2 linked regions of the Undibacterium sp. 5I1 genome follow. Each later gene encodes a partner of the first gene's protein in a complex. Links are inferred from orthologs where the notes say so. Each region holds a gene or a part of one and is shown in the gene's direction. Other genes may lie near its edges.

Region 1 (6,007 bases):
CCTTACTGATCCTACGTACATCTAAATTAAGCTTAGTCTCTGAGCTGATCGCCGGATTAGTAGTCGACGTAATCGGCGCAATCGGCGTATTCGCCAGACTTTCGTCTGTGATCGGTATAGAAATATTTTGCGATGCTGATGGCTTCGCTAAATCTTTTTTAGATGGATTATTTTTTGGGTCAATCGGTAATATCGGCTTAATCTGGCGGGAATTCGCTACCGGTGGTAGTTGATTTAAGGGCGGAAGAGATGTGGGCTGGAGCAGTAATTGAATTACCAGCTCCGTCAATGCTGGCTTTTTTTCATGCCGTGGTTCTGCTTTTGGCCACAAAAAGAGAAAGGCAATATGCACTCCGATAATGACTAAAAACCACGTCCAGCGTACCGGATTTTTTTCATTTAAACGCAATGCTTCACCTTTTTTTAGTCCATTTTTATTCCAGCTCCATACTTGTCTGACTTCTTTTTTAGTTTTTAGTTGCGTCTTTTTTGTACTCCCAATTCTTCCAATTAGCTAATACCGCATTCGGATATTCCGGGCGTCCACGGCTACCGTTATAGCGCCCTAAAGCAAGATATAAATTGCCTGCTTCCATATCAATATACAAGCGGAGAATCGAGCAACCATAGCGTAGATTGGTTTGCATCTGGAATAGCTTTTGTGCGTCACCGTCACCAATCGTCTTCGACCAAAACGGCATGACCTGCATAAAGCCGCGGGCGCCGACCACCGATGTCGCGTATTTACGAAAAGCGGATTCGACCTGGATCAGTCCTAACACCATCGCCGGTTCTAGCCCTGCTCGTTTGGATTCGTACCATATCGCTTCCAGCAATTCTTGCCTTGTCTTCGCGTCAGGAATCCTGCGCTTAAGGCGGTCGGACATCTCGCCCAACCACAGCAAATAATCGATGCGCTCATTGATATTGTCGAAACTGGGTTTGGGCGGGCGCGAATCGGTAACGGCTTTGGACAAAGCCAGCCGTACCGAATCTGCCATCGCTTCTTCTTTCTGATTACCAGCCATTGCCGGACCGGCAACCAGAAAAGCACACAGACCAAACGCACTAAGCAAGCGACTCAAGAAACCAGATTTTCTATGAAAATTACCGATTTTTACAGGAGTATCATTAAAAACTGGCTTATTAAGCAGGAAAGATATGGACCTTATAAAATACTCCATCCTAATATCTTATTTCCCTTGAATCTTAGATTGGATAAACGCAAGCATCTCGGCAACAGGTAATTCGATCGCCTCTGCATCCCGACGACCTTTATATTCCAGCTTGCCTTCTTTCAGACCACGGTCACCAATCACGACACGGAGCGGCACGCCGATCAACTCCCAATCAGCGAACATCGCACCCGGGCGCTCGCCGCGGTCATCAAACATAACATCAACGCCTGCATCCAGCAAAGCTTGGTATAGCTTTTCTGCTTCTGCTTTGACGGCTTCACTTTTATCCATACCCATCGGGCAAAGTACGACTTCAAAAGGTGCCAGTGCCAACGGCCAGACTATGCCTTTTTCATCAAAATTTTGCTCAATCGCTGCACCCAAAATCCGGGTCACGCCGATGCCGTAAGAACCCATTTGTAAAAACTGCGGTTTGCCGTTTTCATCTAAGAAAGTGGCTTTCATATCTTGCGAATAACGCGTACCTAGTTGGAACACATGACCAACTTCAATCCCGCGCTGGATCGCTAATACACCTTTACCATCTGGAGAGGGGTCGCCAGCAACTACGTTACGCAAATCCGCGACCAAAGACTCTGACAAATCACGTTCCCAATTCACGCCGGTGTAATGGAAGTCTTCTTCATTCGCGCCACACACAAAATCCCCCATCATGGCGACGGTACGATCTGCCACAATGTTGACGGGTAATTTAGTGTTGATAGGTCCGAGATAGCCTGGCTTGGTTCCGAAATGCTCCACAATTTCATCTTCTGTGGCAAAGCGATAATTGGCTAAACCGGCGACTTTATTAGCTTTGATTTCATTCAAATCATGATCGCCGCGCAATAATAAGAGCCAGACTTGTTTAGTGATTTTTTCTTTTTCTTCTGTCTCGACTGTCAGCACAATCGATTTAACTGTGCGCTCCAGCGGGATATTCAACAGAGCTGCTACGTCTTCACACTTGGCCTTGCCTGGTGTCGCCGTTTTAGTCAGGACTTGTGTTGCAGCCTGACGTTGCGAGAACAAAGATACGGCCTCGGCAGCTTCCATATTCGCTGCGTAATCGGAGGTCGGGCAATACACCAAAGCATCTTCGCCGGTCTCTGCAATAACGTGAAATTCATGCGAGCCAGAGCCGCCAATCGCGCCGTTATCCGCAGCCACGGCGCGGAACTCTAAGCCAAAGCGGTTGAATACTCTGACATAAGCGTCATACATCGCTTGATAGGATTTTTTCATGCCTTCGACATCACGATCAAAAGAGTAGGCGTCTTTCATCGTAAATTCACGACCACGCATCAAACCAAAACGGGGGCGACGTTCATCACGAAACTTGGTTTGGATATGATAAAAATTCAGCGGCAGCTGGCGATAGGATTTGATGTCAGCGCGGGCAACGTCCGTCATTACTTCCTCCGACGTTGGCTGGATTACGAAGTCACGACCGTGCCGGTCTTTGACGCGCATCAGCTCCGGCCCCATTTTGTCCCAACGGCCAGTCTCTTGCCACAGCTCTGCAGGTTGCACCACGGGCATTAACATTTCAATCGCACCGGCACGATTCATCTCTTCGCGGACGATCGCTTCGACTTTGCGGATCACACGCAAACCCATCGGCATATAGTTATAAATACCGGAACCAAGACGTTTAATCATCCCGGCACGCATCATCAGTTTATGGCTGACGATTTCAGCATCGGCAGGAGCTTCTTTTAAAGTGGAAATAAAAAATCGTGTAGCGCGCATGACAATGATTCTTTTCAAAAATTGAGGGTTATAATCGACTCAATTTTAAAGGATTAGCTGACTAATGCGCCCACTGTTTACCAATTTGATGATGGAAAAACGCTTGATAGGTGTGAAATAAACCTGAAATCAGCGTTAGATCGATATGACATCGACGTGATATCGACAGAGTGACGACTTGAAGTGAAAAAAATGACGTTTTTATAAAATCAAAACGGCCAATTTTTTCTGTGTATTTACAAGCACTTTGTTGATTGGTGTCATAACAATTCCAATGACAAATTGGGGTAACAGAACGTTTAGTGGCAGAAAGTTTCGAGGTAAGATCATGCTAGATCGTGAAGGCTTCCGGCCTAACGTAGGCATTATATTGCTCAACGCCAACAACGAAGTTTGGTGGGGCAAACGGGTGCGAGAGCACTCCTGGCAGTTTCCGCAAGGCGGTATCAAATACGGAGAATCACCCGAGCAAGCGATGTTTCGCGAGCTGGAAGAAGAGACCGGTTTGTTGCCTGAGCATGTCAAAGTCATCGGTCGCACCCGCGACTGGCTGCGCTATGAGGTGCCCGATCATTTCATCAAACGTGAAATCCGTGGACATTACCGTGGGCAAAAACAAATATGGTTTTTGCTACGGATGCTGGGGCGCGATTGTGACGTTAATCTGCGTGCCAGCAATCATCCTGAGTTTGATGCCTGGCGCTGGCACGAGTATTGGGTGCCGCTGGACGTAGTGATTGAATTTAAACGGGGTGTTTATCAATTGGCTCTGCAGGAATTGTCGCGCTTTGTCCATCGTACTGAGCGCTTGGGAACTGCGCGCCAGGCTAATGGTCCCGCCAAGCTACAAGCCGGGTTAGATACCGTTTCAGACGCAGACAAAAGTGAGATCGAAATCGAGATCAAGATCGCTCCGGCAATAGTAGAGCTACCTGCTGCGCAAGATAAACCTGAGTGACTATGATGATGGCGCAAAAGATGACACAAACAACGACGCGAAAAATAACTTCACGCACTATGATCAAAAACTCGATGTTAGGTTTGATATTGATGGCTAGCTTGCTTGCACCTTTGCATGCGCAACCCATGGACGACGAGGATGCGGAGAAGGAGTGGAAAGAAGTTGCCTTGCAACTTCCTGAAGCGCCTCAGGCCACGAATCTGCTGCCGTTTTATAACAGTGATAATCAGGCATTTTCTGTCGATGCTAAATCGCTGACGATTACTAGCGATGGGATCGTCAGGTACACACTGGTATCGATCAGCAGTTCTGGTGCGAAGAATGTCAGTTACGAGGGAATTCGCTGCAGCACATACGAGAAAAAACTGTACGCATTCGGGCGCGCAGATGGCAGTTGGTCACGTTCTCGCCGCAATCAGTGGGATAGCATTCAAGCATTAGCAGCGAACAAACAACATTCGACTTTATTCACGGATTATTTTTGCGAGGGCAATACCATCGCAGGAAAAGCACCGGCAATGCTAGAACGGCTGAAAAAACGGCAACCACTGAAACCGCTTTAACTCCTTGAAGTCAACTTTGCAGTGGCTTTGTAGCCGCAACGGATAACCATTAATTACATACAGCTCTAGCATTTTTTGAGATGACGATAATCAGAACAATTAAATATACTCATCAGTAGTATATTTAATTGCCCAGAGAATCATTGGACAATAGAGCAATTTTTAACAAAATGAGGGGGAGTATATTAATACGCCCCCTCATTTTTTTCATTTCATTTTAAGTATCCGAAGAAATAGCGCCAGCAACCTACTAACATCCACATCTTCGTTTTACTTGATTCGCTTTCAGCTGAAACCAGATTAAACCGAGATTTTCCATTAGGATTTGAGTTGATGACGGATGGACTTTTCGAGGCAGTTTTGATGTGAGTTTGTCGTAAATAAGGCGCTCATCACCAGCCATGAGCAACGAAGAACGCCAAAAATGACCGAAAATGCGCCGCCAGCATTCAGATAGCACCTCTGGTGCGCCTAATGGAAAATCTTGGTTAAAGCAACACCATGTTGTCTCTATGGATCAATTCTGGCTCTTCCACAAAGCCAAGAATTTGTGCAATCTCGGTGGACGGGTGGCGCTTAATCCGGCGCGCTTCTGTGCTGGTGTAATTGCTGAGTCCGCGGGCAATTGCCTGCCCTGCTTCGTTATAACAAGTGACTACGGCACCTCGACCAAACTCACCTTTGACATCCAACACGCCGATAGGCAACAAAGATTTACCTTCGCGGCTCAATTTTTGAACTGCGCCAGCGTCTAATATCAATTGTCCGGCGGTTTGCAAATGATCTGCCATCCATTGCTTACGCGCTGCCAACGGTGCCATCTGAGAAATTAATTGCGTACCAATCGCCTCGCCCTGTGCCAGACGAATCAGAACATTCTCTTCACGTCCCCAGGCAATCACCGTATGCGCACCAGAACTAGCGCCGCGTTTGGCTGCCAGGATTTTAGTCAGCATACCGCCGCTTCCTAAGCTGGAACCAGCGCCGCCAGCCATGGCCTCCAATGCGGGATCGCCCGCTTTAGCTTCATGCACAAATTGCGCATCGGGATGTTTGCGCGGATCGGCAGTGTACAAACCTTTTTGATCTGTCAGAATAATCAGCGCGTCACCTTCAATCAAATTCGCTACCAATGCGCCCAAAGTGTCGTTGTCACCAAACTTGATTTCATCAGTGACGACCGTATCGTTTTCATTAATGATCGAGACGATGCCAAAACGCAGCAGCGTAAATAAGGTAGAGCGCGCATTCAGATAACGTTCGCGGTCCGCCAAGTCGGCGTGGGTCAGCAGAATCTGAGCGGTGCCTATACCATGTGCGCGAAAACTACTTTCATAAATTTGCGCGAGCCCCATCTGGCCGACTGCGGCACAGGCTTGTAATTCGTGAATGCCGGTCGGGCGCTTATCAAATCCTAGGCGCTGACGACCTTCAGCAATCGCACCGGAACTAACCAGCACAACCTCTTTGCCCATCTGTCGCAATTCTGCAATTTGCGCGGCCCACTTTTGTATCGCTTGATGGTCTAGCCCCTTACCATCGTTGGTCACTAG
Region 2 (6,034 bases), 620 kb from region 1 along the record:
AATCCCGCTAAGCCGCGCCCCGGCGTACCGATGAGGTCGCGCTTGATAAAGTCGCTTTAAAACTAGCACGCAGCTTTGCTACTACCGTCCCACAAAATTCAATACGGATACGGGAATCGATTAAATCAGCTTAAAAATCTGCGACAATGATTTTGAACTGGATTGACCGCAAGAAAATCATTGAAACGAATTAGCTCACACTACAACCTTTTAAAGAGGACAGCATGGCAACTCTCCAACAGCTTGTCAGTCGCTTTATGGCTCCGTCTAGCCTGATCATGGGCAAGTTCAGTTTGCGCGCCAAATTATTGTGTATGGCAGCTATATTTGTATTGCCGATGTTGCTTCTGAGCGTCAATATCATTTCTAATTATCAGCAAGAACTTCAAAGCGTAGTGGCAGATAGCCAAGTCGCCTCACGAGCTATTCAAACCAGCCAGATCGAACAGAACAAAGCGACCAACATACTTGAGCGCACAGAGAACTTGCGCTTTAAACGTAACGCCGCTGCCGTAATCGCGCTGATCCTGTTGTCACTGGTCGCGTATTTGTTTTATGGCTTTTATCATTCGTTTTTGCAGGGATTAGCTGCCGTCACCCTCGCCGCCAAATCAGGTGCCTCGGGCGATCTGACGACACAAGTGATCGTCATTGGAAAAGATGAGTTAGCCACCACGGGGCAAACTTTAGAGACGATGAATTACAACTTGTCGGCACTGGTCGCTAATGTAAGAACCAATTCCAGCATGGTGTCCCAACTGGGTCATCAACTGGCGACTGGCATCAGCGACTTATCCACTCGCACGGAGCAGCAGGCATCCAGCTTGGAACAAACCTCTGCCAGCGTAGAAGACCTGGCAGAAACCGTACAAAAAAATGCCGCCAGCGCCAGATCGGTGGATACTCTTGCCGCCAATGTCCGTCTGATTGCAGAATCGGGTAGCAGCACCATGAGCGCAGCGGTCGAATCTATGAATGGCATCCAAACCAGTGCGTTGAAGATGCAAGAAATCGTCAGCCTGATTGATACCATCGCCTTCCAGACCAATATTCTCGCTCTTAACGCGGCGGTTGAGGCGGCACGCGCAGGCGAACAAGGGCGTGGCTTTGCGGTAGTCGCGGCCGAAGTGCGCAATCTGGCGCAACGCAGTGCAGGCTCGGCCAAAGAGATCAAATTGCTGATTGATGATTCCGTCAATCGGGTTAAAACCGGTGTCTCGCAGATTAACGAGGTCAACACCACGCTGGCCGATATTGTGGATGGCATCCGTAATCTGGCAGGCAATATCAACTCCATTTCTACCGCTTCAGAAGAACAAAGCAATGGCTTGGCACAAATCTCAGAGGCGATACGCCATCTGGATGAGATCACCCAAAGTAATGGTCAGATGGCAGAAGAAGCCAAAAATGCGTCCATCAATCTGGAAGATCGGGCTACCGCCTTATCGAAAGCGGTGTCCTCATTCAAACTGCGGCAAGGCACGGCAGATGAAGCATATGCCTTGGTTAAAAAGGCGGTGGCGCTTTACCAAAACAGCGGTAAGGCTGCGCTGCAGCTCATTACCGCCGATAAAAATCACCAATTTGCCGACCGCGACATGTACGTATTTGCCTTTGACCGTAGCGGCCAATACATAGCCTTTGCCGGGAATTCGTCTAAATTACAAGTCAATCTGCTACAAGTCACCGGATTGGATGGTCGCAAATTAGTTGCTGACGCCTTCGCAATCCCGCGCAGCGGCGGCTGGGTTGATTACACGATTTTGAACCCGAATACAAAGAATGTGGATACGAAAACATCGTACATCGTGCCGGTTTCCAAAGATGTCGTACTAGGTTGCGGCGTGTATAAAATTGTCTAAGATTGCCTGAAATTACCTTAGATTGCTGGCGACTGCATCAGTAGCGATCACTGATTTGGCTAACTTATGCCGGGAAAAATCTCGTGCATCAGCGTTAAAAATGTTGCTGCCATGTTATGAAACTTGATCAAGAATATCCATCGGCAATTTATAAAAGATTTACGCCAGTCAACATACTCCCCTCATTTTTTTCTATTTATGGCATAAAGACCAATTAACTCATGGACACTCTATATATACTAATATGGAGTATGCTGATTCATGTTAATCACTGCAGCCAAATATTTAAGCCCAATATCAGACCAACACAGACCAATATCAGACGCAGAAATTGTCCCTTTGCACTGCGGTTGATGGGCGAGTCACGGCTAAAGTGGCAGCAGCAAATCCCTGCATCAGCGCTAGAACCAACATCAAGCAAGTTATAATAAAACGATGAAACTCAAATTCACCAAAATGCATGGCGCAGGTAACGACTTTGTTGTGATTGACGCCATCAATCAAGCTATTTCTTTTACGCCAGCGCAGTGGAAATTGCTGGCTGATCGCCGCTTTGGTGTTGGTGCCGATCAAATCCTAGTAGTCGAACGCTCTGACACCGCAGGGATTGATTTCCGTTACCGTATTTATAACGCTGATGGCGGCGAAGTCGAGCAATGCGGCAATGGCTCACGCGCTTTTGTGCGTTTTGTGATCGACAAAAAACTGACCTCTAACTCTGCCATCAAAGTAGAAACCATGTCGGGCATTATTGAGCCGCGCTTAGAGGCTGACGGTCGTATTACCGTCAACATGGGCGCACCGATACTTGATACAGTTGCCGTACCATTTGATGCCGCCGGACTGAACGCGATACCCCAAGGACACGACTCACTCTGGCCTTTATTGATCAATGGCAAAGCAGCGCTGTTCTCAGTCGTCTCTATGGGCAATCCGCATGCAGTGCAAGTGGTGGACGATACTGGCACCGCTGCGGTCGCTCTTGACGGCCCCGTGATTGAGCATCACCCGCGCTTCCCTAAACGGGTGAATGCTGGTTTTATGCAAGTGCTAGATGCCCAGCATATTCGTCTGCGCGTATTTGAGCGCGGCGCTGGCGAGACTCTGGCCTGCGGCACTGGTGCCTGCGCGGCAGCAGTCGCTGGTATACGCCGTGGTTTGCTGACATCGCCTGTCCGTGTCAGTATGCAGGGCGGCGAGCTGTCAATTGCCTGGCAAGGTGAAGGCCAGCCAGTATTTTTAAGCGGTCCGGCAGTCACTGTGTACGAAGGTGAAATTGATATTTAAGACATGCACATAGCATTGAGTTGTAAGGTAGTTGCCAATGTAGTTGCGAACGTATTTACCAATGTAGTTGCGGCAGTCAGTACCACCAAAACCCTGCAGTCATCTTTGCATCATTTTTTGCATAAAATTATGCAAATTCGCTACCGAACATTTATAAAGTTTTAAGCATGAACTCCACCGACATTGCCACCTACCTCATCAGCCATCCGCACTTTTTTGAAGAGCATGCCGAGCTTCTGTCCAGCGTTAAACTGACCAGCCCGGTACTCGGGCGCACCATCTCGCTGCAAGAGCGGCAAATGGAAGTCGTGCGTGAAAAATATAAAGTGCTTGAATTGCGCATGGCAGAGTTAATGCGCATCGCTCAAGAAAACGATGCGATCACGTCCAAGTTTCAGACATGGACGCGCTCTTTACTATTGGCGCGTAACGACGTCGAACTCCCGTATGTGCTGACACAAGGCTTGCAAGATATTTTCTCTTTGCCCTACGCAACGCTGCGCTTATGGCAAGTCGCTGAAGACTTTTCGCATACTTGGTTTGCCAAAGAGGTCAGTGAGGATGCTCAATTATTTTCAAAAGGCTTGAGCACACCTTTCTGCGGAAAAAATTTGGATTTTGAAGCATCAACCTGGATAGAAACAGATGAGAAAATTGCATCCGTCGCGATGCTGCCTTTACGGATTTCGCTAGGAGCCGGATCACCGAATACCTTTGGCTTGCTGGTACTTGGCTCTCCCGACCCAGCTCGTTTTACCAAAGAAATGGCGACCGATTTTTTAGTCAAAATTGCCGATACCAGCAGCGCTGCACTGAGCTGTCTGATTGATTAATTAGTTTAGGACTGACGAAAAAACCAAAACCCCTGACCACAGAGGCGCAGAGATACAGAGGAACAACAAAGCAAGAGAAAGGCAGGTTTTCGCTGTTGTCGTGATTTTCTCGGTATTTACTCTTTCTCTGTGCCTCTGTGTTGAGAGGTCTTGACGTCTTATCCCTAGCTTTCTGGTGACATGTGCATATCCACAAAAAACTATCCGTTTTTGCGTAAGTCCTAATCTTAAAACTGCTCACTAAGAATGCAACATCATGTCCACTGAAGCGCAACAAAACCGCATTACAGACTATCTGGAGATGTTGCGGTCGCAGCGGCAGTTGTCATCTCATTCGGTGGAAAGTTACCGGCTAGATTTAGCCGAGTTGCTCAAGTTTGCCGGTGAGAGTGATTTGACTGACATATCGCATCATCAAATCCGGCGCTTTACATCGCAACTGCATGCGCAAGATTTAAATCCACGTTCGATTGCGCGCAAACTGTCTTGCTGGCGCGGCTTTTATCGCTGGCTGGCAGAGCAAACTACGATGATTGCCAATCCGGTGGATGGCATCAAACCACCGAAAAAAAGTAAATCCTTACCAAAAGCCTTGGGTACCGATGATGCGGTGCGTCTGGTATCGCAACATCGCTCAGATACGGCGACGCAAGCGGCTAACCGTGCCATGTTTGAATTACTCTATTCCAGTGGATTGAGGGTGTCAGAACTGGTGGCGCTAGACGCTCTGCAATCTCATCAAAAAGAACATAGCTCACAAGGCTGGGTAGACATGCAGCAGGCAGAAGTCCATGTCACCGGTAAAGGCAATAAACAAAGAATAGTGCCAGTCGGTCGCCCGGCGCTGGAGGCAATCAAAACCTGGCTGGCAATTCGTCCTACCCTGCTGAAAGCCGATCCGCATCCGCTATTTTTAAGCGAGCGCGGTAGCCGGATTTCTGTGCGGCTGGTGCAATTACGCATTAAAGCCCATGCACAATCCTTGGGCATTCCAGCCGATGTCAGCCCGCACGTCATGCGCCATTCTTTCGCCTCGCATGTGCTGCAATCCTCCGGCGACCTGCGAGCCGTGCAAGAAATGTTGGGCCATAGTTCCATCGCCGCCACTCAGATTTACACCTCGCTGGATTTCCAGCATCTGGCAAAAGTTTATGATCAGGCACATCCGCGGGCAAAAAAATAAGCGGCATTTAGCCGTTATTATTTAGCCCTCGCTGACTAGCTTGCCATTCATTAAATTAATATACTCCCCATCATTTTTTATAAATAGCCCTTGAAGACCAAGGAATATATGGACAATAAAATATACTGAATAGGAGTATATTTTATTATCCATAAAGCTTACGCAAAAAAACGAAAAGCAACTTGTGGCCGTTCACATAGGACCAGATGGCTGGATATAAACATCAAGACCCCTCACCACAGTGGCGCAGAGACACCGAGAAAATCAGGAGCACAACGAAAACCTGCCTTTCTCTTTCTTTGTTATTCCTCTGTGTCTTTGTGTCTCTGTGCCTCTGTGGTGAGAGGTTTTAGTTTTTGCGTAAGCTGTAATGTAATTAGATAGCGACTACTCCACTTAGCAAAACCAAAATTTCATCCAGCTTTACATCTCCATATTTGCAACTGAATTGCATTTTCAGGCATAATCTGGCATCGCGTTTCTGACATCTATTTCAATCGAGATTTGACCCGCACACTCAGCTCACTCATTTCACAATCAGTCCGCCCATGAAATCCACATCATCTAGCCAGCCAATTTCTGCCAGCATGCCACCGGATCAAGGTCGTGCGCTGGCCGAAACGATGTTGCGCCAAGCCGCCATCCGCGTGACGGATGCGCGCCTGAGTGTATTGACAGTATTGCTAGACACCAGACGTGCGCTATCGCATCAAGAGGCGCAAGATGCCTTGCCCGACATGGACAGAGTTACGCTATACCGCGCTTTGGATTGCCTGACTGATGCCGGTCTGGCGCATAAAATTGCCGGTGACGACAGAATATTTCGCTACAACACGGGGAGCGATCATCAGCCGCACATGGTTGCCAGC

Evidence for each region.
Region 2: the proteins of RGU72_RS20115 (region 1) and dapF are in contact, whole or in part, in a solved structure (PDB 5YGU), measured with the Escherichia coli proteins. The link is inferred for Undibacterium sp. 5I1 from one-to-one orthologs.

What each region holds. Positions count from the first base shown.
Region 1 is NZ_JAVIWI010000001.1:4,601,827-4,607,833, reverse strand. The notes cover bases 2,193-5,073. They hold RGU72_RS20115 (RNA pyrophosphohydrolase), read left to right. Parts: upstream 2,193-3,258; coding sequence 3,259-3,888; downstream 3,889-5,073. Other genes in these bases: proB (glutamate 5-kinase), read right to left, coding at 4,943-5,073; RGU72_RS20110 (CNP1-like family protein), read left to right, coding at 3,909-4,454; RGU72_RS20120 (proline--tRNA ligase), read right to left, coding at 2,193-2,930. Also shown: RGU72_RS20130 (hypothetical protein), read right to left, coding at 1-409; RGU72_RS20125 (lytic transglycosylase domain-containing protein), read right to left, coding at 468-1,028; more of RGU72_RS20120, read right to left, coding at 1,194-2,192; more of proB, read right to left, coding at 5,074-6,007. UniProt on the Escherichia coli protein: Master regulator of 5'-end-dependent mRNA decay.
Region 2 is NZ_JAVIWI010000001.1:3,983,490-3,989,523, reverse strand. Bases 1,316-4,223 are described here. They hold dapF (diaminopimelate epimerase), read left to right. Parts: upstream 1,316-2,297; coding sequence 2,298-3,149; downstream 3,150-4,223. Other genes in these bases: RGU72_RS17455 (DUF484 family protein), read left to right, coding at 3,317-3,982; RGU72_RS17465 (methyl-accepting chemotaxis protein), read left to right, coding at 1,316-1,862. In the rest of the region: more of RGU72_RS17465, read left to right, coding at 225-1,315; tyrosine recombinase XerC, read left to right, coding at 4,239-5,165; RGU72_RS17445 (Fur family transcriptional regulator), read left to right, coding at 5,714-6,034. UniProt on the Escherichia coli protein: Involved in the succinylase branch of the L-lysine biosynthesis and in the biosynthesis of the pentapeptide incorporated in the peptidoglycan moiety. Catalyzes the stereoinversion of LL-2,6-diaminopimelate (L,L-DAP) to meso-diaminopimelate (meso-DAP).